DNA from 3 places in the Roseibium sp. RKSG952 genome. Region 3 is predicted to be linked to each of the others. Evidence: riboswitches for the same ligand, from Rfam matches in the RefSeq annotation. Region 3 holds a riboswitch; each other region holds the start of a gene.
The links. A riboswitch is a leader RNA that binds a small molecule or an ion and turns the genes downstream of it on or off. The one in region 3 is predicted to bind cobalamin.
Positions count from the first base shown of each region.

Region 1: linked by a shared signal. The riboswitch ahead of E1297_RS23130 (aromatic ring-hydroxylating dioxygenase subunit alpha) and the one ahead of E1297_RS22200 (hypothetical protein) in region 3 are both predicted to bind cobalamin.
Region 2: linked by a shared signal. The riboswitch ahead of nrdH (glutaredoxin-like protein NrdH) and the one ahead of E1297_RS22200 (hypothetical protein) in region 3 are both predicted to bind cobalamin.

Region 1 is NZ_SMMF01000926.1:7,640-17,398, forward strand. It holds gene E1297_RS23095 (serine hydrolase) at 1-437, shown strand, start outside; gene tdh (L-threonine 3-dehydrogenase) at 779-1,816, opposite strand; gene E1297_RS23105 (glycine C-acetyltransferase) at 1,813-3,000, opposite strand; gene E1297_RS23110 (helix-turn-helix domain-containing protein) at 3,098-3,658, opposite strand; gene E1297_RS23115 (formate--tetrahydrofolate ligase) at 3,882-5,552, shown strand; gene E1297_RS23120 (hypothetical protein) at 5,564-6,034, opposite strand; gene E1297_RS23125 (hybrid-cluster NAD(P)-dependent oxidoreductase) at 6,203-7,285, opposite strand; gene E1297_RS23130 (aromatic ring-hydroxylating dioxygenase subunit alpha) at 7,292-8,524, opposite strand; cobalamin riboswitch at 8,664-8,856, opposite strand; gene E1297_RS23135 (B12-binding domain-containing protein) at 9,134-9,759, shown strand, end outside.
Region 2 is NZ_SMMF01000962.1:352,590-362,348, forward strand. It holds gene E1297_RS45765 (nucleoside triphosphate pyrophosphohydrolase family protein) at 187-573, opposite strand; gene nrdF (class 1b ribonucleoside-diphosphate reductase subunit beta) at 573-1,544, opposite strand; gene nrdE (class 1b ribonucleoside-diphosphate reductase subunit alpha) at 1,556-3,679, opposite strand; gene nrdI (class Ib ribonucleoside-diphosphate reductase assembly flavoprotein NrdI) at 3,661-4,074, opposite strand; gene nrdH (glutaredoxin-like protein NrdH) at 4,090-4,311, opposite strand; cobalamin riboswitch at 4,393-4,585, opposite strand; cobalamin riboswitch at 4,711-4,917, shown strand; gene E1297_RS45790 (ferredoxin) at 5,005-5,724, shown strand; gene E1297_RS45795 (ABC transporter substrate-binding protein) at 5,711-6,643, shown strand; gene E1297_RS45800 (iron ABC transporter permease) at 6,644-7,651, shown strand; gene E1297_RS45805 (ABC transporter ATP-binding protein) at 7,641-8,396, shown strand; gene E1297_RS45810 (TetR family transcriptional regulator C-terminal domain-containing protein) at 8,673-9,314, opposite strand; gene E1297_RS45815 (ABC transporter permease) at 9,576-9,759, shown strand, end outside.
Region 3 is NZ_SMMF01000923.1:2,083-11,841, forward strand. It holds gene E1297_RS22150 (permease) at 3-1,004, shown strand; gene E1297_RS22155 (hypothetical protein) at 1,062-1,451, opposite strand; gene E1297_RS22160 (DUF1013 domain-containing protein) at 1,508-2,275, opposite strand; gene E1297_RS22165 (ribonuclease T2) at 2,403-3,044, shown strand; gene E1297_RS22170 (hypothetical protein) at 3,041-3,532, opposite strand; gene E1297_RS22175 (hypothetical protein) at 3,529-4,188, opposite strand; gene recR (recombination mediator RecR) at 4,412-5,005, opposite strand; gene E1297_RS22185 (YbaB/EbfC family nucleoid-associated protein) at 5,070-5,423, opposite strand; gene E1297_RS22190 (DNA polymerase III subunit gamma/tau) at 5,565-7,328, opposite strand; gene E1297_RS22195 (protein-tyrosine phosphatase family protein) at 7,502-8,005, shown strand; gene E1297_RS22200 (hypothetical protein) at 8,007-8,414, opposite strand; cobalamin riboswitch at 8,502-8,720, opposite strand; gene E1297_RS22205 (TetR/AcrR family transcriptional regulator) at 8,769-9,329, opposite strand; gene E1297_RS22210 (alpha/beta fold hydrolase) at 9,414-9,759, shown strand, end outside.

The DNA of each region.
Region 1 (9,759 bases), on a different contig from region 3:
TCAATAATGGCTTTGTTAACGGAAAACGCATTCTCGCAGCGGGCTGGGGCCGGCTTATGACAGAAGACCTCAGCAAGACCGGAAATGGAGGATTAAGGTGGGGCCACGGATATCTTTGGTGGATCCCCAGCCCGGATACCGGCCTGCCCAAAGGGACCTTCTGGGCATGGGGACTGGGAAATCAGGCCCTCATGATCATCCCGGCTTGGAATACGGTTGTTACGCATCAGTCGGATACGACAGAGTTCTTGAAACGCTTCGTGCCATTGATCCGCGACAAGGGAATGACCGGCGAAGAAGCCATGGTTCAACTCATTCGGAAATGCAGAAGTTCCGAAGCCCGAAATACCGAATACTGCAAAAAACACCGATTCATCACGAAACGGGAGATGGAAAAACTATTTTCTCTGATCGCGTCTTCACGCACTCAAAAATGACGTTGGTTTCAACGCCGAAAAGCAACAAGGCAACGGCGAGGCTCGGCTCGGCTCGGCTCGGCTCGCCATAAGGCATTGATTCTCTGCTCACATCATGTCTTGAGAGCCCTTCCTTGAGAAAGGCTCTTTCAGTTTGAAACAGCTTGCATCGATTTTTTTGTCATCCCGGAAAAACCGGGGTTTTGTCCGGGATCGGAGAGCCACCGGCATCAGCGGTTTGAGGAGCTCGCCAATCCCGGGTCCGTGCTCTGCTGGCGGGGATGGCGGACACAATTGCGGTTTCGCTGCTTCGCCCGTTGGCATGATCTGAACGGCCGTGTTTGCCGCCCGCATCAAACCACTCAGCGCCAGTTCAAGACGACCTTGCCGGTCTTGCCGGATTTCATTTCCAGAAAACCGTCTCGGAATTCATCGGCGTCGAAGCGATGGGTGATCACCTTGCGAACGTCCAGACCGTTCTGCAGCATGGCTATCATCTTGTACCAGGTCTCGAAGATCTCGCGGCCATACACCCCCTTGATGGTGATCGCCTTGAACACGATCCGCGACCAGTCGACCGGAGACTTGCCGGGTGGTATGCCGAGCAGAGCGATACGCCCGCCCATCACGAGGTTTTCAACCATCTGATCAAGCGCAACCTGATTGCCGGACATTTCCAGCCCGACATCAAAACCCTCGCGCATGCCGAGATCGGCCACGGTCTGTTTCAGATCGGCTTTCGCGACATTGACAGGCACCACATCCGTGACCTCGGCGGCAAGATCAAGCCGGTCCTGATTGACGTCGGTGATCACCACCTTGCGGGCACCGACATGGCGGGCAACGGCTGCTGCCATGATGCCAATCGGACCGGCACCGGTGATCAGAACATCTTCGCCGATCAGATCGAAACTGAGCGCCGTGTGGACGGCATTGCCGAGCGGATCCAGAATTGCGCCGATCTCGTCGTCAATCTCGTCCGGCAAGGGCACGACATTGAAGGCCGGAAGCCTGAGATATTCCGCGAACGCCCCCTGTTCGTTGACGCCGATCCCGCGGGTTTCCGGATCAAGGTGAAACTTCCCGGCGCGCGACTGCCGGGACGTCTTGCCGATCAAATGGCCTTCCCCCGAACAGCGCTGGCCAATCTGGAGATCGCGCACATTGCGGCCAACCTCCACGATTTCGCCGGCAAATTCATGTCCCGTGATCAGCGGTACCGGCACTGTCCGTGCTGCCCAGTCGTCCCAGTTCCAGATGTGAATGTCGGTGCCGCAGATCCCGGTCTTGTTGATCCGGATCAAGACGTCGTCCGGGCCGATTTCCGGCACCGGCGCCCGGGTCATCCAGAGGCCTTCCCCCGGCTCCGACTTGCAAAGCGCCTTCATCTGATTGCTCATGAAAGGACCCCCGTTGCCTTGCCGGCCCGCTCGAATGCATCCAGTGCCCGGTCGAGCTCTTCCCGCGTCAAGGCGGCATTCATCTGCGTCCGGATGCGCGCCTGACCGCGCGGAACCACGGGGAAGAAGAAACCGGACACATAGACGCCTTCGTCAAACAGTTTCGCCGCCATGTCCTGGGCAAGCTGCGCCTCTCCCAGCATCACCGGAATGATCGGATGTTCGCCCGGCAGCAGGTCAAACCCCAGACGGGCAAGCCCGTCACGCCAGTAGCGCGCGTTTTCAAACAGCTGCGCCCGAAGACCGTCGCCTTCCTCCACCAGCCGGATCGCCTCCAGACCGCTCATCACGATCGAAGGCGGCAGGGAGTTTGAGAAAAGATAGGGTCTGGCGCGTTGGCGCAAGAGGTCGATGACCGGTTGCGGCCCGGCAATATAGCCGCCAATGGCCCCGCCAAGCGCCTTGCCAAGTGTACCGGTCAGGATATCGACATCAATTCCGAAATGCGCCGGGGTCCCCTCGCCCTTCGGCCCCATGAAACCGGTTGCGTGGCAGTCATCGACCATCACAACCGCATCATGCTGCCCGGCCAGTTTCTTGATCTCCGGCAGTTTCGCCAGATAGCCGTCCATTGAAAAGACGCCGTCGGTCGCAATCATGATGTGGCGTGCACCTTCTGCACGCGCCTGCTTCAGCTTGGCTTCCAAATCATTCATGTCGGAATTGGCATAGCGATAGCGCCGTGCCTTGCACAACCGGATGCCGTCGATGATGGATGCGTGGTTCAGTGCATCGGAAATGATTGCATCTTCCGGCCCCAGCAGCGGTTCGAACAATCCGCCATTGGCGTCGAAACAGGCCGCAAAGAGAATGGCATCATCCTTGTTGAGGAAACCCGCCAGCCGCTGTTCAAGCTCCCGGTGAATGTCCTGCGTTCCGCAGATGAAGCGCACTGAGGCCATACCGAAACCGCGCGGATCCATCGCCTGGCGCGCCGCCTCGATCAGATCCGGATGATCGGCAAGCCCGAGATAATTGTTGGCGCAAAGGTTGATGACGGTCCGGTCGCCGACCGTGATTTCTCCGCCCTGCGGGGAGGTGATCAGCCGCTCGCGCTTGAACAGCCCCTCCGCCTCGATCTCACGCAAACTGTCATTTATCCGGGACAAGAACGCCTGACTCACCGCAATCTCCACTAAATTGGAATTTTCTCCATTATAACGGAATAAATTTCTTTTTCAAAGAACTGTTGCAAGCCGCCCCGACGTCAACGTGCCCCGCCTAAAGATTCATCACCATCAGAAGCGCCCGCGCGGCCCCGTCGAGCGCTTCGATCCGGTGCGGAACATCGGCGCCATAGCGCGCAGTGTCACCGGCCTTCAGAACTCCTTTTGCAACTCCGGAGGTGACCTCGAGCCGCCCCTCGATCGCAACCAGCTGCTCGCGTGTCCCGCGTTCATGAGCCTTGCTGCTGAGTTTGCCGCCCGGCTCGAAGATCAGCTCGTAGACCTCCAGCCTGCCTGTGTCCTGCGGCGGCGACAGGATCCGGATCCGGCACCCCTCCTCCGCCTTGTCAAAAGCGGGCGTCTGATCCCGATGCACGATTTCGACCCGGTCTTCGGAAGCAGCCTCGCCCAGAAGGCCGGCAAAGTCGACATTGAGCGCGCGCGTCAGATTGAACAGGGTCGCGATAGTCGGATTGGCCTCGCCCCTTTCGATCTGGCTGATCATCGATTTCGACACGCCGGAGCGCTTTTCGACCGCCTCCAGCGACAGCCCCTGTGTGCGGCGGGCGGTCTTCAACCGTTCGGGAAGCAGGGACAGGATATCCGGTTCAGCCATGATACTCTTGACAGGTTTGCCACTTGGAACTCCCTTGATACCGTGCCTGCACAGCATTCGCCAGTGACCGCGCGGTGATCCGGGCAAACAGAATTCCGCGACCGTCGCATCCCCTTTTGTCCAAGTCGGATTTGCGATGCCCGCAACATTGGATCGTGCCTAGCTTCAAGACATCAATAATCCGGTTGGACATAAAGCCCTCCAGTATTTCGAGGAAACGATCATGGCGAGCGATATTGAAATAGCCCGCGCGGCAAACATGAAACCCATTCAGGACATTGCAGCGCGGCTGAATATTCCGGATGACGCACTTATTCCCTATGGCAAGACCAAGGCCAAAGTGGATGGTGACTACCTGAAATCGCTCAACGGCAAGGATAACGGCAAGCTGATCCTTGTGACTGCCATCAACCCGACACCTGCAGGCGAAGGCAAGACCACCACAACCGTCGGCCTGGGCGACGGCCTGAACCGGATCGGCAAGAACGCCATGATCTGCCTGCGCGAGCCCTCACTCGGCCCGTGCTTCGGCATGAAGGGCGGCGCTGCCGGCGGCGGCAAGGCGCAGGTCGTCCCGATGGAAGACATCAACCTGCACTTCACCGGCGACTTCCACGCCATCACCTCGGCGAACAACCTGCTGTCTGCCCTGATCGAGAACCACATCTACTGGGGCAACGAGCTGGGCATCGACCAGCGCCGCGTTACGTGGCGGCGCGTGATCGACATGAACGACCGGGCCCTGCGTTCCATCGTCTGCTCGCTCGGCGGTGTTGCAAACGGCTTCCCGCGCGAAGGCGGCTTCGACATCACGGTTGCCTCCGAGATCATGGCCATCCTCTGCCTCGCGACCGATCTTGAAGACCTGCAGCGGCGTCTCGGCGACATCATCGTGGCCTACCGCCGCGACCGCTCGGCAATCACTGCACGTGAACTGGACGCCGACGGCGCGATGACCGTGCTGCTCAAGGAAGCCGCCCAGCCGAATCTCGTCCAGACGCTGGAGAACAACCCGGCCTTCATCCATGGCGGCCCGTTCGCCAATATTGCCCATGGCTGCAACTCGGTCATGGCCACCCAGTCGGCTCTGAAGCTCGCCGACTACGTCGTGACCGAAGCCGGTTTCGGTGCGGATCTCGGCGCTGAAAAGTTCTTCAACATCAAATGCCGCAAGGCCGGCCTGTCACCGGATGCGGTCGTGATCGTGGCAACAGTCCGGGCGCTCAAGATGAACGGCGGTGTGCCCAAGGACAATCTCGGCATGGAAAATGTCGATGCGGTTCAAAAGGGCTGCGGCAACCTTGGCCGTCACATCGAAAACGTCAAGCAGTTCGGCGTTCCGGCCGTTGTGGCGATCAACCATTTCATCGCCGACACGGACGCCGAAATCCAGGCGGTCAAGGACTACTGCGCCGAGCTGGGCGTCGAGGCCGTTCTGGCGTCGCACTGGGCCAAGGGATCTGAAGGCACGGCGGAACTTGCGGAAAAGGTTGTGGCGCTGGCCGAAAGCGGTGCGGCCCAGTTCGCCCCGCTTTACGAAGACGGCCTGTCGCTGTTCGAAAAGATCGAGACCGTCGCCAAGCGCATCTACCGGGCGGACGAAGTCCTTGCCGACAAGTCCGTTCGGGATCAGCTGAAGCGCTGGGAAGCCGACGGCTTCGGCAATCTGCCGGTTTGCATGGCCAAGACCCAGTACTCGTTCTCGACCGACCCGAACCTGCGCGGCGCTCCGGTCGGCCACAGTGTGCCGGTCCGCGAAGTGCGCCTTGCGGCGGGGGCCGGCTTCATCGTCGCGATCTGCGGGGAAATCATGACCATGCCGGGTCTCCCCCGCGTGCCGTCGGCAAACCACATCAAGCTGGACGGCAACGGACAGATCGAAGGCTTGTTCTAGGCCTGAAAACCCTAGCGCTGGCGGACCCAACGGCTTTGAAGCAAGGGTTCGCCAGCCACGCAGTCTATTCGGGATGCGGAGGCCTGTCTCTTGGCGGAGCGATAGGCATCCGCTTCTGTCCTGGTGGTGCACGACGGCCGTGCCATGATCGTATAGCCCTTGCTCGCCAAGCACTTGTTGAACTGGCGTGCACGCAGGGCGTCATTCGGGTCGTAACTGATGGTATCCGGATAGAACCCACCAGAGCCGTAGCAGGTCCAGCCATTGCAGAATCCCCCGCCATAGCCACCAATCGTGCGGGTCTTGTAGGCGGGAGGAACCTGCTGAAGCGCCGACACCTGACAGGCATCCATTGCGTTTTGCCGCTGCGCGAGTGTCGAGCCCGTCTTGTGAACAAAATTGACCGTCCCGCCAAGCGACTGGCAGCCACTCGCGACGAAGGCCGACAGCACGGCCATCTTGACAACTTTAAGACTGAACATCCGGCAATATCAGCTCGCAACCCGATCAACCTGCCTTCAGCCTAGCCGGTCGAGTGCAAATTACAAGCAGGAGGCCGCTGGGCACGGCCTCTCGAAAAAGGCTGGCGCGGATAAAAACGGACAATGAGGAACCGGAGAAGGTTTAACGCCTCCCCGGTTCCGCAATCTCTAGACTTCGACCTCGATCTTGCCGATCGGGTGGGAACAGCAGGCCAGAATGTAGCCGTCCTCGATATCATCCTCCGAGATCCCGCCACTATGGACCATATGAACCTCTCCGGCAGTCTTCCTGACCTTGCAGGTGCCGCAAACGCCGAAGGTACAGCCTGATGGAATGTTGAGGCCAGCTGACCGCGCCGCGTTGAGAACGGTATCGGTTTCCGTGCATTTTGCCCGGACATCGGAATGCAGGAAATAGATCTCCGCGGATTCGGTTTCATCCGGGACGACATCATCCAGTTCGGGAACTTCCTGCTCGGTCGCAGCCGGAGCCTGGAAGCTTTCCTGGTGATAGCGGTTCATGTCGAACCCGAGCTCGGCAAGTGCCTCGCGCACGGCCTGCATGAACGGTTCCGGCCCGCAGCAAAACACCTCGCGCTCCAGATAGTCCGGCGCCATCAGGCCGAGCATCAACTGGTTGAAGCGGCCCTGAAACCCTGTCCAGACCTTGAACCGGTCATTGGTCTCGACCACGAATTTCAGATCAAGGCCGGGCACACGGCTTGCCATATGCTCCAGCCGGTCGCGGAAAATGATTTCCGACGGCCGCGTGGCGCAGTTGATCAGGACCGCATCGGGCTCGCTGCCCTGATCGAACATGTAGGTGACCATCGACATCATCGGCGTGATGCCCGAACCTGCCGAAATGAACAGGTACTTGTCGGACGGGTGGACGTGATGGCTGAACACCCCGGCTGGCCCCAGCGCCTTGATGCGCATGCCCGGCTGGAGGTGGTCCAGCATCCAGCGCGTCCCCAGACTGCCTTCCTGCGCCTTCACCGTCACGGAAATCGAAGTCGGGCGCGAGGGCGACGACGAGATCGTGTAGGTCCGGTAGAGCGGCCCGCCGCTGACGGGAAGTTCAAGCGTCAGAAACTGTCCCGGCAAATAATCGAACAAGGCTCCCGACGGGGCCTGAAAACAGAAGGTGGCAACATTTGGCGCTTCCGGAATGACGGCAACGCATTCCAGCATCTCGCTGTCATCCCAAATGGCCGGTCCGGCGCTTCCGGCTGCTTTCAACAGGCTCATGACCTTTTACTCCGCAGCAAGCATCAAGGGGGCAACACGGGTCCGCAGCGTATCGCAATACCAATCCACGAACTGGATCACGCCGCTCTCCTGAAGCTGTGAATAGGGACCGGGCGTATAGGCAGGCGACAGGATGCCTTGCTGATTGTCTTCAACGACCCGGCGGTCCTCGTCATTGGTTGCAAGCCAGACCTCTGTCAGGGTTTTCAGGTCGTAGTCCCTGCCCTCAACCGCATCCTTGTGCACGAGCCACTTGGTCGTGACTTCCGTTTCGGTCGGGCTGACCGGGGTCACCCGGAAAACAAGTGAATGATCCGGCAGGAAGTGGTTCCAGGTGGTGGGGTAATGGAATTTCAACAAGGACCCGGCATCCGCAAACGGGATCCGGCCGAGCGGTCGGTTGACGGCAGCCTTGCCCGACATGGTGTAGCTGACCGCCCCGCCCTTGAGCGGCATTCTGGCAACACGATACTGGCCGCTTTCATCCAGATGGAATTTCGAGGCCAGATTAACATCTTCCAGGCGCTTGAAATGGGCGACGAGATGATCGGGAACACTGTCTCCGGAAATACCCGTCACATCCGGTTCATCTGAGTAGCTGCGGCACAGGGAGGGATGGTTACCGCCGCAGTGATAGCATTCCCGGTTGTTTTCCCAGACGAGTTTCCAGTTGCCGTTTTCGATGATCGAACTCTCGAAGGCGACCTTCGCATTGCCAAGATCATGAGGCGCCAGATAGGGCTCGATCAACTCCGCGAACGGCTCGAATGGGGGCGCGTTTTCCGCAAGGCAGACATAGACCAGACCCGCGATTTCGCGGCAATGAACGGTTTTCAGGCCATGGGCCCTGGGGTCGAACTCAGACCCCATGTCCCGCGCCCACAACAAGGATCCGTCAAGCTCATAGGTCCACTGGTGGTACGGGCAAACGAGTTTCGGCGACGAGCCTTTTTGCGACTTGCACAGGATCGAGCCGCGGTGACGGCAGGAATTGTGGAATGCGCGGATGACCCCATCCGCGCCGCGCACGATCACGATCCGGTAGGCACCGATCTTGTGGGTGACGTAGTTTCCGGTTTTCGGGATTTCGCAGGCCGGTATTGCAAACAGCCACTCGCGATAGAAGATCTTGTCCAGATCCAGAGCGAACACATCGGGATCCGTATAAAACGCCTGCTCAAGAGCATGGCCCGATGTTCGCCGTTGAAGCAGCTCAAGCGCTTTCTGCTCAGCCTGCATGTCACCTCTCCTGTTACCGCGTCAGACATGCGGCACATCTCAATGCAGTTCACCCGGCGGAAAAGAAGCGGATCACTTGAAACGCTCCCCTGCAGCGCAAGGCGGCGTTTTCATAGCGCCCGATCTGCCCACCGCGGATCGACGTTTCGTCCTGCAAGGCTGGTTTCCGGACTTCAGGGAGGCCCACATGTGCCGGACGCAGCGCCTTCCCGGGACATCCCAGTGGCCGTTGCCGCGCCCTCCACCTGTTACCGTTGCGGGGGCAGTGCCGGACTTCAACCGGCTTCCCATTTGACGACCTTTCGGGCCGCACCTTGCTAATTGCTGCATATCATTGCCGCACAAGCTGCCCGCAACCCAAAAACGACATCCAAATGCGGGTTTCGGACATGACGCAAGGTTGTTCAATACCTATATGAATCTGAGGAAAATCGCGTCGCTAACAACAGGGAAGGCTTGCTGTTTTCCCGCTTGACGGATGGGTGCAGCGCACCCGTCGCAGGAACGACTACCCGTGTCGTTTTACTGATATCGGTAAATCGGCAACAAGCCATAAGATTTAATGAATTGTTTATGTCCGAGTGCCTTTGGCCGCCATGGAGACGCCCAATGTCAGAAGAAGATATCGATCTCGCCGCCCTTGCCGACGACGAACTTGTCGAGCAAATGCACGACGACTTGTATGACGGCCTTCAGGAGGAAATTCAGGAAGCGGTCAACATTCTGCTGGAGCGGGGCTGGGCTCCGTACGACATCCTCACCAAGGCTCTTGTAGAGGGAATGCGCATCGTCGGCGTCGACTTCCGCGATGGCATCCTGTTTGTGCCGGAAGTGCTTCTGTCGGCAAATGCCATGAAGTCCGGCATGACCATCTTGCGTCCGCTCCTTGCCGAAACCGGCGCGCCGAAAGTCGGCAAGATGGTGATCGGCACAGTCAAGGGCGACATCCACGATATCGGCAAGAACCTTGTTTCCATGATGATGGAAGGGGCCGGCTTCGAAGTCATCGACATCGGGATCAACAACCCGGTCGAAAACTACCTGGAGGCTCTCGAAGAGCACAAGCCGGATATCCTCGGCATGTCGGCTCTTCTGACCACCACCATGCCTTACATGAAGGTCGTAATCGACGAGATGAAGGCAAAAGGACTGCGCGATGATTACATCGTTCTGGTTGGTGGCGCTCCGCTGAATGAAGAGTTCGGCGAAGCCGTCGGTGCGGATGGTTATTGCCG
Region 2 (9,759 bases), on a different contig from region 3:
TAAGAAGGCCGCTGGAGAGGTTCCCATGGTTCACAATGGCGGTTCTCAGAAGACGGTATCGAGGCGGGTAACTTTCTGACCTGTTGTTCGAACCCCATCAGCAAGGTTGAAGTCGAGGTTATTCTGATTGGGATCATATTCGAAACCGCAGTTTGGCTGACACCAGCTGCGGTTTCGATGCGTTGACTATGTCCGCCGCAGAACGCGGGCCAGATCGGGCCGCCGGAAGTCCGGCCCTTTCAGCACTTTGCCGTCCTCGCGGAGTAAGGGTCGTCCATCGGCACCGAGTTTGGACATGTTTGAGGCATGAACCTCATCCATCGCGTCTTGCTTGAAACCGTGCAGGCCAAACTCGAGAAACGTTCCGTCAAGCACGTATTGAATGTCGCAAAGCGCATCCAGAACTTCAATCAGATTACCAGCCTCGACTGCAGCTCGCAGCTCGGCCACTTCCTCTTCGAGGATCGCGAGCCGCATCTGCGCGCGCTCATTGGGAATCGACGGGGCGTCAACGACCGGTACGTCGAACGCCTCGTGCCATTCCTTTACGATTGCTAACGTGTCTTTCGGCATCAGAAGTCCCAATCCTCGTCTTCAGTGGCGACAGCCTTGCCAATGACATAAGACGAGCCTGAGCCCGAAAAGAAGTCGTGGTTTTCACTGTCGGGGCTAAGTGCCGCCAGAATGGCCGGGTTCACTTCGGAGACTTCGGGCGGGAACAGGGCTTCGAAACCCAGGTTCTGCAACGCCTTGTTGGCATTGTAATGCAGGAACACTTTCACATCCTCGGTCAGGCCGATCTCGTCATACAGCTCTTCGGTGTACTGGTTTTCGATGCCGTAGAGTTCGAACATCAGACCAAAGGCATAGTCCTTCAGCTCCTGCTGTTCCACCTCGGACAGCTTCTCATACCCGCGCTGGAACTTATACCCGATGTAATAACCATGGACCGCCTCATCCCGGATAATCAGCCGGATCAGGTCGGCGGTGTTGGTCAGCTTTGCACGGCTGGACCAATACATTGGAAGGTAGAAGCCGGAGTAAAACAGGAAGCTTTCCAGAAACACCGACGCGATCTTGCGTTTCAAAGGATCGTTTCCGGGCGCGTAGGTGTTCAGGATCGCCTCGGCCTTGGCCTGCAGATGCGGGTTTTCTTCGGACCAGCGGAACGCCTCGTCGATTTCCTTGGTCGAACAGAGCGTTGAGAAGATCGAAGAATAGCTTCGCGCATGCACCGCCTCCATGAAGGCGATGTTGGTCAGTACGGCCTCTTCATGCGGAGTGACGGCATCGGGCATCAGGGCAGGGGCGCCGACCGTGTTCTGGATCGTGTCCAGCAGGGTCAGACCGGTGAAGACGCGGATGGTCAGCTGCTTTTCGTGGTCCGTCAGCGTCGCCCAGCTTTGGATATCGTTGGACAGCGGCACCTTTTCCGGCAGCCAGAAATTGACCGTCAGGCGGTTCCAGACTTCAAGGTCCTTGTCATCCTCCAGCCGGTTCCAATTGATGGCGCGGGGGATTTTGGTTTGGATCATATCTTTCATATCGTTTCCCCTTACAGCGAGCAGGATACGCAGCCCTGCACCTCGGTCCCTTCAAGGGCCTCCTGGCGCAGACGCACGTAGTAGATGGTTTTGATACCTTTCTTCCACGCGTAGATCTGGGCGCGGTTGATATCGCGGGTCGTGGCCTCGGCCGGAAAGAACAGCGTCAGCGACAGTCCCTGATCCACATGTTCGGTGGCCGCCGCGTAGGTATCGATCAGCGCCTCTGGGCCGATCTCATAGGCATCGCGGTAGTATTCCAGATTGTCGTTATCCATGAAGGCCGCCGGATAATAGACGCGGCCGATCTTGCCCTCTTTGCGGATTTCGATCTTGGACACGATGGGGTGGATCGACGAGGTCGAGTTGTTGATATAGCTGATTGACCCGGTGGGCGGCACCGCCTGAAGGTTGCGGTTGTACAGGCCGTGCTTCATCACGTTGGCTTTCAACGCCGCCCAGTCGTCGCGCGTGGGCAGGGTCATGCCGTCGAACAGCGCCTTGACCCTCTCGCTTTCGGGCAGCCAGTCGCGGGTGGTGTATTTGTCGAAGAAGGTGCCCGATGCATAGTCGGAGTCCTCGAACCCCTTGAACGATGTCTTGCGTTCCTGCGCCAATTCGCAGGAGGTGCGGATCGCGTGATAGGCCATGGCCGCGAAGTACACCGATGTGAACTCGACACCCTCCGGCGAACCATAGTGGATGTGTTCGCGCGCGAGGAACCCGTGCAGGTTCATCTGGCCCAGACCGATCGCGTGGCTTTCATCGTTGCCCCGACGCACCGACGGCACCGAGTCGATTGCCGACATTTCGGACACCGCCGTCAGTGCGCGGATCGCAGCGCCTACAGTGCGGCCCAGATCACCGCCATCCATCGTTTTGGCAATGTTCAGCGAGCCGAGGTTGCAGGAGATATCCGTCCCCAGATGGGAATAGCTGAGGTCATCGTTGAATTCGGACGCTTCATTGACCTGCAAAATCTCGGAACACAGGTTCGACATGTTGATCCTGCCCGCGATGGGGTTCATCCGGTTCACCGTGTCTTCGAACATCACGTATGGATAACCGGATTCGAACTGAATCTCGGCAATGGTCTGGAAGAATTCCCGCGCATTGACCTTGGATTTGCGGATGCGCTTGTCATCGACCATCTCGTTGTACTTTTCGGTCACCGAGATTTCCGAGAACGGGACACCGTAGACCTTCTCGACGTCATGGGGCGAGAACAGGTACATATCGGCGTTCTTCTTCGCCAACTCGAAAGTGATGTCAGGGATCACCACGCCAAGGCTCAGCGTCTTGATGCGGATTTTCTCATCCGCGTTTTCGCGCTTGGTGTCGAGGAAGCGCATGATGTCCGGGTGATGCGCGTTCAGGTAGACAGCCCCAGCGCCCTGACGCGCGCCCAGCTGGTTGGCGTAGGAGAAACTATCTTCCAGAAGTTTCATCACCGGTATTACGCCCGAGGACTGGTTTTCAATGCCCTTAATCGGCGCGCCATGTTCGCGAATGTTTGTCAGCAGCAGCGCAACACCTCCGCCGCGCTTGGACAGTTGCAGGGCCGAGTTGATGCCGCGACCGATGCTCTCCATGTTGTCCTCAAGCCGCAGCAGGAAGCATGAAATCAGCTCACCACGTGAGGCTTTGCCTGTGTTCAGGAAAGTCGGTGTGGCAGGTTGGAAGCGGCCTTCGAGGATCTCTTCCATGAAGGACATGGCCAGCGCCTCGTCCCCGCGCGCCAGCGCCAGAGCGGTCATGACGACGCGGTCTTCGTAGCGTTCAAGATAGCGCTGCCCATCTCGGGTTTTCAGCGTGTACGAAGTGTAATACTTGAACGCGCCCAGAAAGGTCGGGAAACGGAACTTCTTGGCATAAGCCGCATCCCAGATCTTGCGCATGAAGTTCTTGGAATACTGGTCCAGCACGGCCTCTTCGTAATAGCCTTCGGACACCAGGTATCCCAGCTTTTCATCCAACGAATGGAAGAACACGGTGTTCTGGTTCACGTGCTGAAGGAAGTATTGCCGAGCGGCCATGCGGTCAGCGTCAAAGCGGATATTCCCCTCACCATCATAGAGGTTCAGCATCGCGTTCAGCGCGTGATAGTCCTGCTCGTTTACGCTGCTGTCGAGCATTGGTGTCTCCCTAGTTTTTCAAGCCCGGTGCGGACACGGGCGATGTCTGTCTCTGTGCCTGCCAGCTCGAACGAATACAGCAGCGGCACGTTGCATTTCTGGGCGATGATGCGACCGGACAGGGCGTAGGTCGCACCAAAATTACGGTTGCCTGTGCCGATCACCCCGATGATCCCGGCGCGGCGGGCCGGGTCGTTCAAAAAGCGGATCACTTGTTTCGGAACCGCCCCGCGTCCTTCGCCGTCGGCATAGGTCGGGCAGATCAGAACATAAGGATCTTCAGGGTCCGGCAGCGGGTCCATCCCAGTTGGAATGCGGAAAGAGGTCAGGCCCAGCCGCGAGATAAAGCGGTGGGTGTTTCCGGATTTCGATGAGAAATAGACCAGCGCCGGGATCGGCGCAGTCATAGATCAAACCAATTGGGCGATCATGTCCGGGCGGAAGCCCGACCAGTGGTCACTGCCGGCCACAACGACTGGTGCCTGGCGATAGCCCAGCTCGGTCACATGGGTCATGGCGCTGTCGTCCTGCGTCAGGTCCACGACATCATAATTGATGCCTTTTGCATCCAGCGCTCGGGTGGTCGCGGTGCATTGTACGCAGGCGGGTTTGGAATATACGGTAATGCTCATTTGTCCTCTGTCCTTTTAATCAAAGCCGAGGACGCCATGGGCAAACAAGCCCGCCAAACGCCCCCGAACCCTCCGTTCGTGGTTATCATTCGAGCTTGCGGCAGGTCTCCTGGCTCGCGGATCATCGTTCGATCTGGCCTTCCCAAAAGCGTACTTTCAGTGGCGTGTTCAGCCGAACTTTCCGCTTACAGTTGCGGGGGCAGCGCCGGATTCGAACCGGTTTCCCTCTTAGCTCTCGACAGGAATCGAAAGAACCGAAGCAACACTATATTGGGTTTCACCAGGGCAAGTTGTCAATATATAGAGTGAAGTGTGGCGAACTTCTTTGTCCGCTCGTGCAGGTTCTGGCAAAATACCAGCGATCAGCCAGCACGTACTCTTGTCGAATCAACTTTGCTTGTGTTTTTTCGCCGTGATGGTTCCTTGAGGTGATTGCCGCAAGGATAAAAGGGAATTCGGTGCGGACGTTTATCCAAATCCGAAACTGCCCCCGCAACTGTAAGCGGTGAGCAACCCGTCAGAGCCACTGGATCGCCCAAGATCCGGGAAGGGACGGCAAGCTTTGATCCGCAAGTCAGGAGACCTGCCATCATCTGGATGTAACCAACCGGGCGGAGGGCCCGAGGAGGATGAGATGATGGATATCTTCGGGCCAGTGCATTGTGCCGAGCTGCCTCCTGTTTCGGGGCAGAGATGGACGCATTTATTTATTTGATTTCGGCAAATTACGTCAGCCAATCCCGGTTCCGCCACCTTGCAAACGCTCTGATTGAGGCCGCGCATACAGAAGCCCGCGCTGTCAGGTTGGAGGCATCCGGTGATGGGCTTTGGCATGCTTTAGATGATCTCACGGAGCAGGGAGCCAAGCGCATCGAGTTGCGTCCAATTGGCTTGCCGTTTTCCCAGAGCCTCGAAAACTGGTTGCCAAATGCGGCAGCAAGCTGGTTGCACAGGCGGACAGAAAACGCACCCGAGCTGTTCTTCGCCAAACCGCTGCAAATGGATTCAGACGTCATTCGGACTGCCGCAAATGCAGATGTTTTGCTGAAACCGATTAGGCCGAAACCTTCCGGTGAGCTCGGCAAAGGGTGGGACAGCCCTCCTGCCTTTCGCCACCATCTACTCGTCTGTGCAGGCCCGCGATGTCACCTGAAAGACGCCCCCAATCTGGTGGATGCGCTTAAAAAAGAACTCGGCCATGCGGGCAAAAGTTCTGAATGTCTGGTGACCACAACCGGCTGCCTGTTTCCCTGCAATGCCGGGCCAGTGATCGTCCACTATCCACACGGCGATTGGTATCGCGTGGAGAGCCTGGACGACATTCGGACCTTTGTTTCTCAGGCGCTGGGCGCCGGAACCACTCCTCGATCACTGCTTATTCATCAAACAGGAGATACACATGAACCTGCTTAAATTCTTCGTGCCGCTTGGATTTGTCGCGGCTACAGCCCAGGCCGATCCGGTCACCGTACAAAGCTGCGGGATCGATTACACCTTCGACAAGGCGCCAACGCGGGCGATTACCCTGAACCAGCAAGCGACCGAAGTGATGCTGGCGCTTGGGCTTGAAGGTTCGATGGTTGGTACCGCTTATCTGGACGATGAAATGCCAGCCCAGTGGAAAGCGGCGTTTGAGTCCGTCCCGGTCCTGGCCGAGAAATACCCGGCCGCAGAGGTAGTGCTGGCCAATGAGCCGGATTTTCTGTTCGCGGGTTTTGGGTCCGCATTTTCCGAAGACAACCTTGGATCAGCGCAGAAATGGCATGATCTGGCAATCGGTACCTACCTGGTTGACGCATCCTGCAAGGAAGCGCATCCGAAGGATGTACCTTTGACCATCGAGCCGATCCTGAACGACATCGAAAAGATCGGGCAGATTTTTGATGTTGAAGATCGCGCGGGCAAGCTGATCGCTGAGACCCGTGCGCGTATCGAGGCGGTTCAGACTGACCCGGAAGGGGCTGGCCGTACGGCGTTTATCTACGACAGTGGCGATGAGACACCTTACTCGATCGGTTGCTGCGGAGGGCCTGCTTTGGTCGCAAGAACCGCCGGGCTGAAAAGCATCAGTGACGATGTCGAAGGCACATGGGTTGATCTGGCATGGGAACGCGTGGTCGAGGCAGACCCCGATGTGATCCTGTTGATCGAAGCGAGCTGGTCTTCGGCGGGCGAAAAGCGTGCCTATATGGAAAGCGATCCGGTCTTGTCCGAATTGACCGCTGTTAAAGAGGGTCGGTTCGTCACTGTTCCGTTCTCTGAAACCCTTCTCGGGATGCGTTTTGCCGATGGTGTTGAGAACCTGAACGCCAAACTGGCGGAACTCGAGTAAATGCAATCCCGGTTCCTGGTCCTGTTTCCCACGGCTATGGTCGTAATGGTGCTTGTCGCCATTGCGGGCATTCTGTGGGGGACAGCCGACATAAGCTGGTCGGATCGTGTAGCCATTCTGATGCGCAATGAGGATGCCCCGCGGGGGCTGTCCCTGATTGTGTGGCAGTGGCGCATCCCGCGCGTATTGGCAGTTGGACTGATCGGGGCCGGGCTCGCCCTTGCTGGCGCTTTGATGCAAACGGCCCTGCGCAACCCGATGGCAGACCCCTATCTGATGGGTCTGTCATCCGGTGCTTCTGCGGCAGCGGTCGCGGCGATCATCTGGTTGCCGTCCGAAGTGACCGAAACCGTCGGTGTCCCCCTGATCGCGTTTTCAGGTGCAGCTCTGGCGTTTCTGATGACGCTTGGACTGTCTCAGCAACGTGGGCGTCAGCTTGATCCGCTAATTGTTATTCTGGCGGGCGTTGCAGTCTCGTTGATGTTCCAGTCGGTGACGGCCTTTTTCCTCTATATTGGGGATCCACATGTTACCCGTAACGCCCTGGGCTGGCTCATGGGTACGGCGGCAGGCACAGAGTGGCGAGAGTTGCCCTTGCTTGCGCTGGCACTTGTGATGATTGCTGGCGGGTTCCTGATGCGCGCGAATGCTCTGGACGCGACCTTGTTGGGGGAAGAGCGCGCTCAGGCGCTGGGGATCCGCACAGGGCGCCTGCGCGTCATGATATTCGTGGCAACGGTTGTGCTGACCGGTTTGGCGGTTTCCGTCGCCGGTATCGTCGGCTTTATCGGCCTGATTGTGCCGCATATGGCACGGCTGCTGGTAGGTGCGCGGCACAAGGTTTTACTACCCCTGTCGATGGTGCTGGGGGCGATTGTTTTGATTGCTGTCGACCTTCTATGTAGAACCCTGCTGGCGCCCGAGGAACTGCCGCTTGGTGTGCTCTTGGCCCTGTTTGCGGCACCGCCTTTCATCCTGATACTGAGAGGGTTGCGCCGTGCAGTCTAATCCCGCACTCGATATCCGCAACCTGTCGGTTGACGTCGGTGGCAAGCCATATGTTCAAGGCGTTTCTCTGGCCGCCCCCAAAGGCGAGGTGCATTGCTTGCTTGGTCCTAACGGGGCGGGTAAGACCACTGTTCTTCGTACGATCTACCGCGCTGAGCGCCCTGCAGCAGGTGAAATCGCTGCAGATGGTCGCGATATTGAAGACTATGCCTATCACGAATGGGCGCGGAAATGCGGTGCGTTGGTGCAAAGCTCTGGTTTGCTGGCCGGGTTGACCCCATCGGATATCGTTGAAATTGGTCTGTCTGCTCTTGGCCTGGACGGAGTTGAGCTGGTATTGCGAAGAGATGAAGCACTTAAGCTGGTGGGGCTAATCCAAAAGCGGAATCAGCCTGCCGATCGCCTGTCAGGCGGAGAACTTCAGCGGTGTTACTTTGCTCAGTTGCTGGCCTGTGACCCGGAAATCTACATTCTGGATGAGCCGACCAACCATCTCGATCTTCATTACCAATTGGTGCTGTTGAACGAGGTTAAACGGCGGGGCCGGACGGTTCTTATGACCCTGCATGATCTGAATTTAGTGGCACGATATTGCGATCATGTACATTTGATGAGCAGAGGACGGATCGTCGATCATGGAAAACCGGCGGATGTCCTGTCACGCCAGAACCTGATGGAGCATTTTCTGGTCGACGCACATCTCAACATGCAGTCTTTGGTGATCAATGGTCCGGTGATGAGGTAGTTGTTAGTTTGCTCATCATTGAAGCAGATCAGGTTGGATCAGAAAGGTCCCGATTTTGATATGAAGGTTTATCTCGATGAGAGGTGGGGCAGCGGAGCGTGAAACACAAACTGCTTCATCGGGATCGGAACGAGACCGGCTCGGCGTGACGAAAAAGTCGCGCATTGTTGTCGGTTCAAATGAACTTCTTGCGCCCCTACGATGCTGTCATCGTGTTGATTTAAAGATGGAGATTATCCACTTCCTAAGCGCCTGTTAGGAAACTGGTCCCAAATCTCATTCAATTAACAGGGCACCGCTTAGGTCAAAGTGTTTCGGGAACATTGCCCGCAGAAATCGAAAAACAATTCTCATTGCCTCGGTGCGATCAAATGAATCCGGGTGGAGCAGATAATCGGTCCACATGCCTTCCAACATGGCGAGTGTGCCGTGGGTTGCATCCCGTGCAACCTGATTGGCATGTTCGATGTCGGCTTCTTTCGCAATTCGCGCGAATGCATTGAAGACCAGGTTCCGAAGCTTTGCATCGCGTGTATCTGAAAAGGCTGCTATCGCTGCTCTGTTTCGGGCTTCCCCGCGAAATGCGTACCAAATTGAAACGTTCTTTTTGTTGAGGATGGCTTCACTTAAGTCTCCTCTGACAATCATCTCAATGTGTTCCTGGCCAGTTTGTCCGGTAGTTTCCAGCAGGGCATATATACCGTTGTAATACTGCTCGGACGAGTGCCGGGCAGCCTCGTCAACAAGGTTATCCTTGCCGCCAAAATGTAGGTGGATCATGCCACGAGATAGTTCAGCGCGTTGAATAATTTCGCTGACCGACGTCTCGGAGATTCCTTTTTCCGCAACTGAGTCGAGCACGGCCTCGATAAGAGTAAGGCGATTTCGTTCGCGTATCTGTTGGCGTTTTCCAGTCATTTCTTCCGGTGGTCTTGTTTGTTTTCAGCCTCTTGCAGCGCGTTCTAGCGTCTCTTGGCAGTTTGGCCAGTGCCGCTTGTGAAAATATCAGTTGACACAGCTTGCCTGAAAATTCCAGATTTAAATGGACGATTGTCCATTTTGTGATCGAGATCACCGCGCCACCGAAAGTTAAGTCAGCAGGGAAGCATGGCTGGAGTCATAAGAAGTGAGACGGGCAAAGGCCTTGCCCTAAGCGCGCCTGCGACGCTTTACGTCGGCTTGCTGGTTGCCGTCCCTCTTTGCATTCTGGTTGCCTATAGTTTTTGGACTCAAAACTACGTCGAAATTGATCGCACGCTGACCTGGGCGAATTATCAGGAAGCATTTACCGATCCGCTGGTACGCCATCTGATGATCCGTTCAATAGTCATTGCGGGTGCTGTGACGCTTGCAACGGTTTGTT
Region 3 (9,759 bases):
CGATGTCTAAGAGTGTCCTGGATCTGCTCAAGACACCTTGGGCATTGATCGTCGCAATCCTTGCTGCAGTAGCAGTTCTTGATCCCGGCAACTGGACCGGGGTTGTGATCTTTGCGGGCAAGGCACTGGCACATACGGGTCAGTATATTCTGTTTGCCGTACTGCTACTCTCTTACCTCAAGGCCACCGGCGCCGAGGTTATGGTCGCGCGGGCTTTTGAGGGACGGGAAACGCGGATGATTTTCCTGGCTGCTCTTTTTGGCGGGCTCGCACCGTTCTGTTCCTGTGAAGTCATTCCGTTCATCGCCGGCTTACTTGCGCTAGGGGCGCCGTTGTCTGCTGTTATGGCCTTTTGGCTCAGTTCACCTTTGATTGACCCGCCAACCTTGCTCATCACCGCTGGTGCACTGGGGTGGCCGTTTGCAATTGGCAAAGCAATCGCGGCGGTAGCATTGGGATTGTTTGGCGGATTTGTCGTGCGCTTTCTGATGCGTCAGGGTGCCTTTGCCCAGCCGCTGCGCGTGTACAAACCTGCCGGTTGTTGCGGCTGTGGTCCGAAAAAGGATGACAAACCACACTGGAAGTTTTGGCAAGAACCCGAACGTCGCGCACGTTTCCGGAGTGAGTTTGTGCACAACGGACTGTTCCTGCTCAAATGGCTTGCACTGGCCTATGTTCTTGAAGCTCTGCTTGTCAGCTACGTTCCGGCGGATCTGATCGCGAGAGTTGTCGGAGGTGAAGGCCTTGTTCCAATCGTGATCGCTGCGCTGGTTGGGATGCCTGCTTACCTCAACTCCTATGTCGCGCCGCCCTTGCTGGCTGGTCTGATGGAACAGGGCATGAGTGCAGGTGCTGCTATGTCCTTCATGGTGGCAGGCGCTGTCAGCTCCATCCCGGCAATGGCCGCGGTCTGGTCCCTGGTCAAACCTCGGGTGTTTGCGACCTATCTAGGGCTGGGTATCTCTGGCGCGATCGTGGCCGGAATTCTGTTCCAGATGATCTGAGAGTAAAAGAACGCCCGGCGGATGCGCCGGGCGTTCTTCATTTGTAGCGGTTTTGACTTAGCTCGCTTCGCAATAACGCGGCAGTTTGAACCGATAGCGGGGTTCGCCGCTTTCAACGTAGACCCGTTTTTCGATACAGGCGCTGGTTCCAACCGTTTGCGCAATGGGTGCTTCGGTGGCGGTTATCGAAGTTGCTGTGCCGTCCGGCAGCCTGACCGATGCAATGACACCATTCTTGAGATCACCGTTGATCGGAGTGGCTGTGAGAACATCGACGGTCATGAATGCATCATGTTCATGCTTGCCGTCATCATTCAGCACCAGCAAACTAACCGCGATTACGATCAATCCCAGACCGCCAGCTATGGCAAGCCCCTTGGTCTTGACGAATGCATAGATCGAAACGGCGCGATGCGGGCCAAAGATCGCAGACAGAATGTTCAGCATGGCAATCCTGTGAAAAAAATGGCTCCGACCTGGAAAGATCAGAGCCACATAACGCGTTAGTTGCGCAGATCGTCTTCTTCGTCTTCTTCGCCGCCGCCTTTGGGCAGGTTGAAGAAGCTGTCGGCATCGATGATCGGTTCATCGTCTTTTTGCTCTTCGTCACTGTCCTCAGACAACGAGAATGTCTCCAGACCTTCGATTGCAGTCGGGATTTTCGGCGCTGCATCCATCTCGAGCGATTGCTCGGTGGATACCAGACGACGACGCTCATCATCGCTCATCACGCCACCTTCGGCAGCTTTCTTGGCAGCAGCCTTTTGAACAACCGCGTCCAGTTCGGACTGCTTACACAGACCCAGAGCGACCGGATCGATGGGCTGCATATTGGCGATGTTCCAATGTGTGCGCTCACGGATCGACTGGATGGTCGGCTTGGTTGTGCCTACCAACTTGGCGATCTGACCGTCGCTCAGTTCCGGGTGGAACTTGACCAGCCACAGGATCGAGTTCGGACGGTCCTGACGCTTGGACAACGGGGTATAACGCGGGCCACGACGCTTTTCTTCACCGGCGGCCGACGGGTTGAACTTGAGTTTCAGCTTGTGCAGCGGGTTGCCCTGCGCAGAGTCGATCTCTTCCTGCGTCAGCTGGTTGTTGGCGATCGGGTCAAACCCTTTAACGCCAGCGGCGACGTCGCCATCGGCAATGCCCTGCACTTCAAGCTCGTGCATGCCCACGAAATCCGCGATCTGCTTGAAGCTGATCGTGGTGTTGTCCACCAGCCATACGGCTGTTGCCTTGGCCATAAGCGGTTTTGCCATCAGCCCGTCTCCTATAAATACATCTGTCCCGTCGCCGGAATTCGGCGGCCCCGTGGTTTTGGGGCAGGTTTCCGTTGTCGGGGAACTTGGGCTGTATATAGTCGCGCCAAGGCAAGAAGGGAAGAGGCGAATGCGTCAGGTGTTTTGCGGGCTCATTTTGGGGGCGTTCAGCGCAATGTCTGCGCTGGCAGATGGCGAAAAGGCTGGTGAGTTCGACTACTATGTCCTGTCGCTGAGCTGGTCACCCAACTGGTGCGCCCGTGAAGGGGACGCGCGAGGATCTGATCAATGCGACGACCGGCATGATCACGGTTGGATCCTGCACGGTCTCTGGCCGCAATACCACCAAGGCTGGCCTGCGTTCTGTCGCACGCCCGAGGCGCCGCCAACCCGGCGCATGACGCGGGAAATGGAAGACATTCAGGGCAGTTCCGGTCTTGCCTGGCATCAGTGGAAGAAACACGGCACCTGCTCGGGTCTCAGCGCGCCCGACTATTTTGCCCTGTCTCGTCAGGCCTATCTGGGCGTTGAACGCCCGCCCGTGTTCCGTCAGCTGGACACGTCGGTCAAACTTCCGGCATCGGTCGTCGAGGACGCGTTTCTGAAATCCAACCCGGGTTTGGAGCGCGATATGATCACGATCACCTGTAAGCAAGGCTATATCGAAGAGGTCCGTCTATGCCTCTCGCGCGACCTTGAGCCGGTACCCTGCGGCCGCGATGTCATCCGCGACTGCACGGCCAAGGACGCGTTGTTCGATCCGATTCGTTAAAGCTTCTTGTTTTGGCAGTCGCGTGCGTAGTCCAGCGCCTTGGCTGTCCCTTTGAGGTCGATTGCCATCACACGTTCACCCGCCGGGTTGAAAACGGTCATCGTCTTGTTCTGCGCAATCGCATTGACGAAACTCCGGTCGGTGAAGAATACCGTCGCGCCCGGCACACGATCCTGTTTGAATCCGATGGCGGTGGCGTCAAAGCTCTTACCGTCCAACTCGAACCGGATCGGGTAGCTCTGCCCCGGCTCAATATCGCCCCAGGCCTTGTTGTAGACGGTGAAATATCCGCGATTGTCCAGTGCGTCATAGCCCAAGCGCACCACCGAGAGATCCTGATAGATCGTCTGGATCAGGCACCCGTTCCCAAGCGCGGGATCCATCATGATGTTCCAGCCTTCGACAAATCCCTTGTCGATGAGTTCTTGTGAAAGTGCAGAAGTTGCGGTGAAGGCGGCGAAGGTGAGGGCGAAAAGGCGGTTTTTCATAAAAATCTCTCTGTTTTTTCGCAGGTTAGATGCGGGCCCACAGTTTCATCAAGAAAGCCTGCTAACCTGTCGTTCTTTGATCTAAGTAATTTAGAAAGCGCCGAAAGCGCCGACACATCCCATGACTGTAAAGGAGAATACTCCAATATCTCTTCCGGTTCGAGTTTGTCCGCCCAACCGATTATTAGACCGGCGGCTGCGTCGCCACCGTGAAGACTTGCATAGCCTACGGATAGAATTGCATCGAGGTAGTCGTTGTTTCCATCAACCGCATCCACACATATGTTCGCGATATCGCCGCAATTTGCAGAATACCAATCTTCCAGCGCGGCCAGTGTGCCCATGTCCTCATTGGTCATGTGGCAATGCTCAGGTATCCAACTTTTTTGGTGGTCACTCAAGCTAAGGGACAGACCCCGGAATTTTCCCTCGGTCCCGGTCGCGCCATCGTCTTCCAATGAAGATCTCGCGCATTTCATTGTGAACGAAAGAAAGTCCAGGATGTCGGTGTTTTTATGGGATTCTCTACCTGAGAACCTCCACAACCATGGGAAAGCGGCAAATGTGACGGGATATAAGTCTTCCTGATGGTGCAACTTTTCCCAGAACAAGTCTTTGGCGATATCCTCGTCCCAGGATTTGTCCAGTTTGGCCAATACACCAGCCACCTCTTGAATGCCGTAAGGGCCATACAGCCGAGACCAGATTGGGTCGGAAAACGGAATAAGCAAAAGGTGCCTCGAGCGATTACTGTTTCGAGGAATGCTAAGGGCTTAACTATTGTATTTCCAGTGTTTTACGTTTCCGAAAATAGTTTATTTCTACTGATTGTTAGAGCTGAAGAAAGGTTGTGAACAGGGGTGAAGAGTTAAAAGGTGCCTACAGCTCCTTCCGCGCCCTCAGCGCTGCCGTAATCGTCCCGTCATCCAGATAATCCAGCTCTCCGCCAATCGGTACACCCTGTGCCAGTGAAGTCAGGCGCACCTGACCCTCCAATTGGTCCGCGATGTAGTGGGCGGTGGTCTGGCCATCTACGGTGGCGTTCAGCGCCAGAATGACTTCGGAAATCCCCTCGGCCAGAACCCGGTCCTTGAGGCGGGGAATGCGCAGCTCGTCCGGGCCTACGCCGTCCAATGCCGACAGCGTGCCTCCCAGCACATGATAGCGGCCTTTAAACACTCCGGCTCGCTCCATCGCCCAAAGGTCGGCGACGTCCTCGACCACACAGAGTTCTCCGGTCGCGCGGTCTTCGCTGTCGCAGATATCACAGATATCTGTGGTGCCCACATTGCCGCAATTCAGGCATTCACGCGCAGTGACGGCCACTTGTTGCATCGCGTCCGAGAGGGGGGTGAGCAGAAGGGCGCGTTTGCGGATCAGATGCAGGACTGCACGCCGGGCCGAGCGTGGCCCGAGGCCCGGCAGTTTCGCCATCAGGTCGATCAGATTGTCGATGTCGCTGTTCGAGCTCACGGCTTGCGCTCCTGCAAAAGGGCCGGGCAGGGGTGCCCGGCCTTTGGGTCGTCAGGAGTGTCTATCAGAACGGCAGCTTGATGTCTGCGGGCAAACCCATGCTTTCGGTCAGCTTGCTCATTTCTTCCTGAGAACGCTCGGTCGCTTTGGATTGAGCGTCTTTGATCGCGGCCAGGATCAGATCCTCGACTACTTCCTTGTCGTCGCCGTTAAAGATGGACGGGTCGATGTCCAGACCTTTCAGCTCACCCTTGGCAGAAGCGGTCGCCTTCACCAGGCCGGCGCCGGATTCACCAACAACCATGATGTTGTTCAGCTCTTCCTGCATTTCGGTCATCTTGGTCTGCAGATCCTGCGCGGATTTCATCATCTTGGCCATGTCGCCCAGACCGCCAAGGCCGCCGAGTCCTTTGAGCATCGGTAATCTCCTGTAAATCGGTTTGACGCCTAAATACGGATGCCGACTGAGCGACACAAGAGGCCAGCGCGCCTCTCGCCCATTGTTAAGGCCTTTTGCAGGACAATGGGCTCTGTTGCTTGCGAATAGCAGGGCCGGGTCTCAATCTTCCTCGAACGGATCCCATTCGTCTTCGACCTCGGGCAGTGCCTCGGTTTCGACCTGAGCTGCGCGTTGTTCGGGGGTTTCGATCTTGGTGATCTTCGCCTTGGGAAATTGTGCAAGAACCGCCTGCACCAGAGGGTGCGCCTCTGCCTCTGATTTCAGAGCCAGTTCTGCAGCATCCCTCAATTCGGCGATTGTTGGCGCCTCGCCGTCGGATACAATGGAAACAGCCCAGCGATTGCCGGTCCAGCGTTGCAGAGACGATCCTAGCCTGGCGGCAAGATCGGCAGGTGCTTGTGGCGCCGGAGTGAATTCTATTCGGCCCGGTTGGTAGGATACCAGCCGAACCCCATTTTCCACCTCGACCAGCAATTTGACATCCCGGTTCGACCGGATCAGTTCGACCACATGCTCGAAGCTCGGATAGCGTGCCAGCGCGGCCTGAACATCCTGCGCCAACGCGGCTGAAGGCGCGCCGCCGTTGCCACGCGGCGGCGATGCATAGGCTGGTGTCGCGGGGGTGTGTGTTTGCGCAACCGGGGCACCGTTGCTCGGCACTGGTACGCCACCACCCGGCCCACCAACTGGCGGTGGAGGAGCATCCTGCAGCCGTTTGATCAATTCTTCCGGGCTTGGCAGGTCGGCAACATGGGTCAGACGGATGACGGCCATCTCCGCTGCCATCATCGCATTGGGCGCGGCAGCAACTTCCTCGAGCGCTTTCAACAACATTTGCCACATGCGCGTCAGCACCCGCATCGGAAGGGCTTCGGCCATTTGCTGGCCACGTGCGCGTTCGTCTGGCGAAACGGTTGGGTCTTCTGCCGCGTCCGGGGTGATTTTAACCACGGAAACCCAGTGGGTGATCTCGGCCAGATCCCTCAGAACCGCCAGCGGATCCGCGCCTTCGGCGTATTGGGCGCCAAGCTCAGTCAGTGCACTTGCCGCGTCGCCGCGCAGGATCATATCAATCAGATCAAGAACCCGTCCACGATCCGCAAGGCCCAGCATTGCACGAACCTGATCCGCACTGGTTTCGCCAGCGCCGTGCGAAATCGCCTGATCCAGTAGTGACGTCGCATCGCGCGCGGAACCTTCTGCAGCGCGGGTGATCAAGGCCAGCGCATCTTCGGCGATCTGAGCGTTTTCTGACCCGGCAATTTTTTTCAGCAGGCCAATCATGTCTTCTGGCTCGATACGCCTCAGATCGAAGCGCTGACACCGGGAAAGAACGGTGACCGGGACCTTGCGAATTTCGGTCGTCGCAAAGATGAACTTTACGTGCTCGGGTGGTTCCTCGAGCGTCTTGAGCAGCGCGTTGAATGCGCTGGTCGAAAGCATGTGAACTTCGTCGATGATGTAAATCTTGTAGCGGGCACTGGCGGCGCGGTAGCGCACGCTGTCGATGATTTCCCGGATATCATTGACGCCGGTCCGACTTGCGGCGTCCATTTCCATCACGTCGACATGGCGGCCTTCCATGATCGCAACGCAATGTTCGCATTTCCCGCAAGGTTCAGTCGTTGGTCCGCCATTGCCATCGGGACCAATACAGTTCATGCCCTTTGCAATGATCCGCGCGGTGGTCGTTTTGCCCGTTCCGCGAATGCCGGTCATGATAAAGGCCTGCGCGATCCGGTCGGCCTCGAACGCGTTTTTCAGCGTGCGCACCATGGCATCCTGGCCGACGAGATCAGCAAAGGTTTCCGGGCGGTATTTTCGGGCTAGAACCTGATAGGCGGGGCTGGGTGTGTCGGTCATGTCTGCTCTGGCGGATTCGTATCAAGGATGCAGCGTAGTTGTCCCCGCGGCTTACGTCCACAGCGCACAGGCACGAATTTCGTTTGGGAATACCAGCCGATGCGCATAAGCTGGCCGGACCGATTTCGAAAAACTGAGTTCTGTTGCATGTCATTTCTTGGGAGGAGTAATTTGTGTCTCAGCTGGTGATCTATGCCCTGCAGGTTGGAAATGGCACGCTCGCGCTGACGTCGATACCCGGCAACGACGGCGACTATTCCGGCGATCTGGATCTGATAGCGAACTGGAAGCCAGGTCTTGTCATTTCGATGACAACTGAGGCCGAGATGGTGCAACTGGGTGCAGGTGATTTCGGCAGCGATATTCAAAGTCGGGCCAGTCGATGGGCGCATTTGCCAGTGACCGACTTCGGTGCACCGTCACCAGAAATCAATGAGCTGTGGACCGAGACCAGCGCGGCAGCTCGACATGCACTCTCGGGCGGAGGACGGGTACTGGTTCATTGCCGCGGTGGCTGCGGACGATCGGGGATGATTGTGCTTCGACTGATGATCGAATGCGGTGAAAGACCCGAAAACGCACTCCAGAGGTTACGCAAGGTGCGGCCATGTGCAGTTGAAACTGATGATCAGCTAAACTGGGCGACATCGGCAGCTCAGCCGCAGCTCGAGCACTGAATCATGCAGCCGCGTGCTGGCTGATATCGACATTTTGCCTTGGGACGAGCGCATTGGCCTCAAGTAGCGCATATGGTGGACTGGATAGAATGCTGGAAGGCAAAGCGGTATTTGCTGAGCCAAACATCATGTCTGCATATTCATCCAGCGCGTTGGTCTCGACGGACGTATCTGAACCGCAAAAAAACCTGATCTGATCAGGTCCCGCGCGAAAGCGGGCGGTGCAACCATCCGGGCAGTGGGTCAGCTCGCTGCTGCCTTCGATTTCGAATTCTCGCGTTGCTACTGGTCCAGCTGTTGTCATGGCCTGCGCCATAGCACGGGCCATCCTGGCCAGCGCGGGGCAGGTTTTGCCTGTCCGTTGGCAAACTGTAGCCGTAAATTCGTGTGTCTCGGTCTTCCAGATCATGTTGCGCCCTCCGCGCGTGAGACGGGGGCTTGGTACAGGCTGGACTACGCAATGCGGTCAGACCCTGCCCGGACACCCCGCCCGAGTTTCGGTTTCAGTTCCGATGGCAGGTCTCCTGACTTGCGGGTCATCGCTTCGCCGACCTTCCCAGCCAATTGGCCAGTGGCATTTCGGCATTGCTCTCCGCCTACAGTTGCGGGGGCAGTCGCGGCATAGGTCCATTCCAACGTTTCGGGCAGGACCGCACCGTGTTCCCTTTTCATCCCGTACCAGTCCGATACGAGAACCATCGCCTAACCGCTAATGCTTGTGGTCGGCTTGAGTCAAGCTGCATTCCGCCGCGTTCAGTACGCTTCAGAGAACGTTGGCGGGCAGAAACCTCGGCAGGTTGCGCAATACATCCGAATTTCGACGCGCGCGGGCCAGTTGCCATCCGCCCTGAAGCATAATGAACAGTGTATCGGCGGTTTCCTGAGGATGATCGACGCCAAAGCGTTCGGCATGCCCGCGGACCTGCGCAATCCAGCTTTCGTACAGGCGGTATGCGTGATCCCTGAAAAGTTGGTTCTCCGGCCCCTCGAACAGGGTGGCGGATATAGGGCAGGTCTCCCAGCGACCGGATTTGTCAAAGAGCTTTGCGATCTTGTGGCACAGGGTTTCAATACCATCGCGAAAGTCGCGTGCGTCTTTGAAAGAGACCGCAATCAGTTCCAGCATTCCGTCTGACGCCCAGCTTGCCGCAGCAAGGGCCAGATCGGACTTTCCCTTTGGAAAATGATGGTAAAGCGAGCCTTTGGGGGCCTGCGCCTCTGCCAGCAATTCGGACAACCCAACGCCGTTGTACCCCGAGCGCTGGAACAGCTCGGCGGCGGTCTGGATCAGGCGATCTCGGGTTGGTAGCGGACGTTTGGTCATCTTTCATCGATATTGACAGCACTAGACCAAATGGTCCAGATGGAATCATTAGACTGATTGGTCTAGATTTGGTTGGAGGATGCAATGTTGGACAGCCAGCAGAATGCGCTCATCGAGGATTTTCAGTTTCCGGCTGGTTCGGCGATGCTGTCTGCCCGTCTGTTCCTGCCTGCAACCGAGCCTGAAACAGTTGTGGTTCTGAACAGCGCCACTGGCGTACCACGCGATTACTACAGGCATTTTGCACAGTGGCTGGCTGTCGAACAGGGTATTGCCTGCCTGACATACGACTACCGCGATTTTGGCCATTCCCTTTCAGGGCGCTTGCAGGACAGCGACGTGAATATGGCCGATTGGGCTCTTGTCGATATGCCAGCTGCCCGTGCTGAGATGCGCAGAAGATTTCCGGATGCCAAGCTCTGGGTTATTG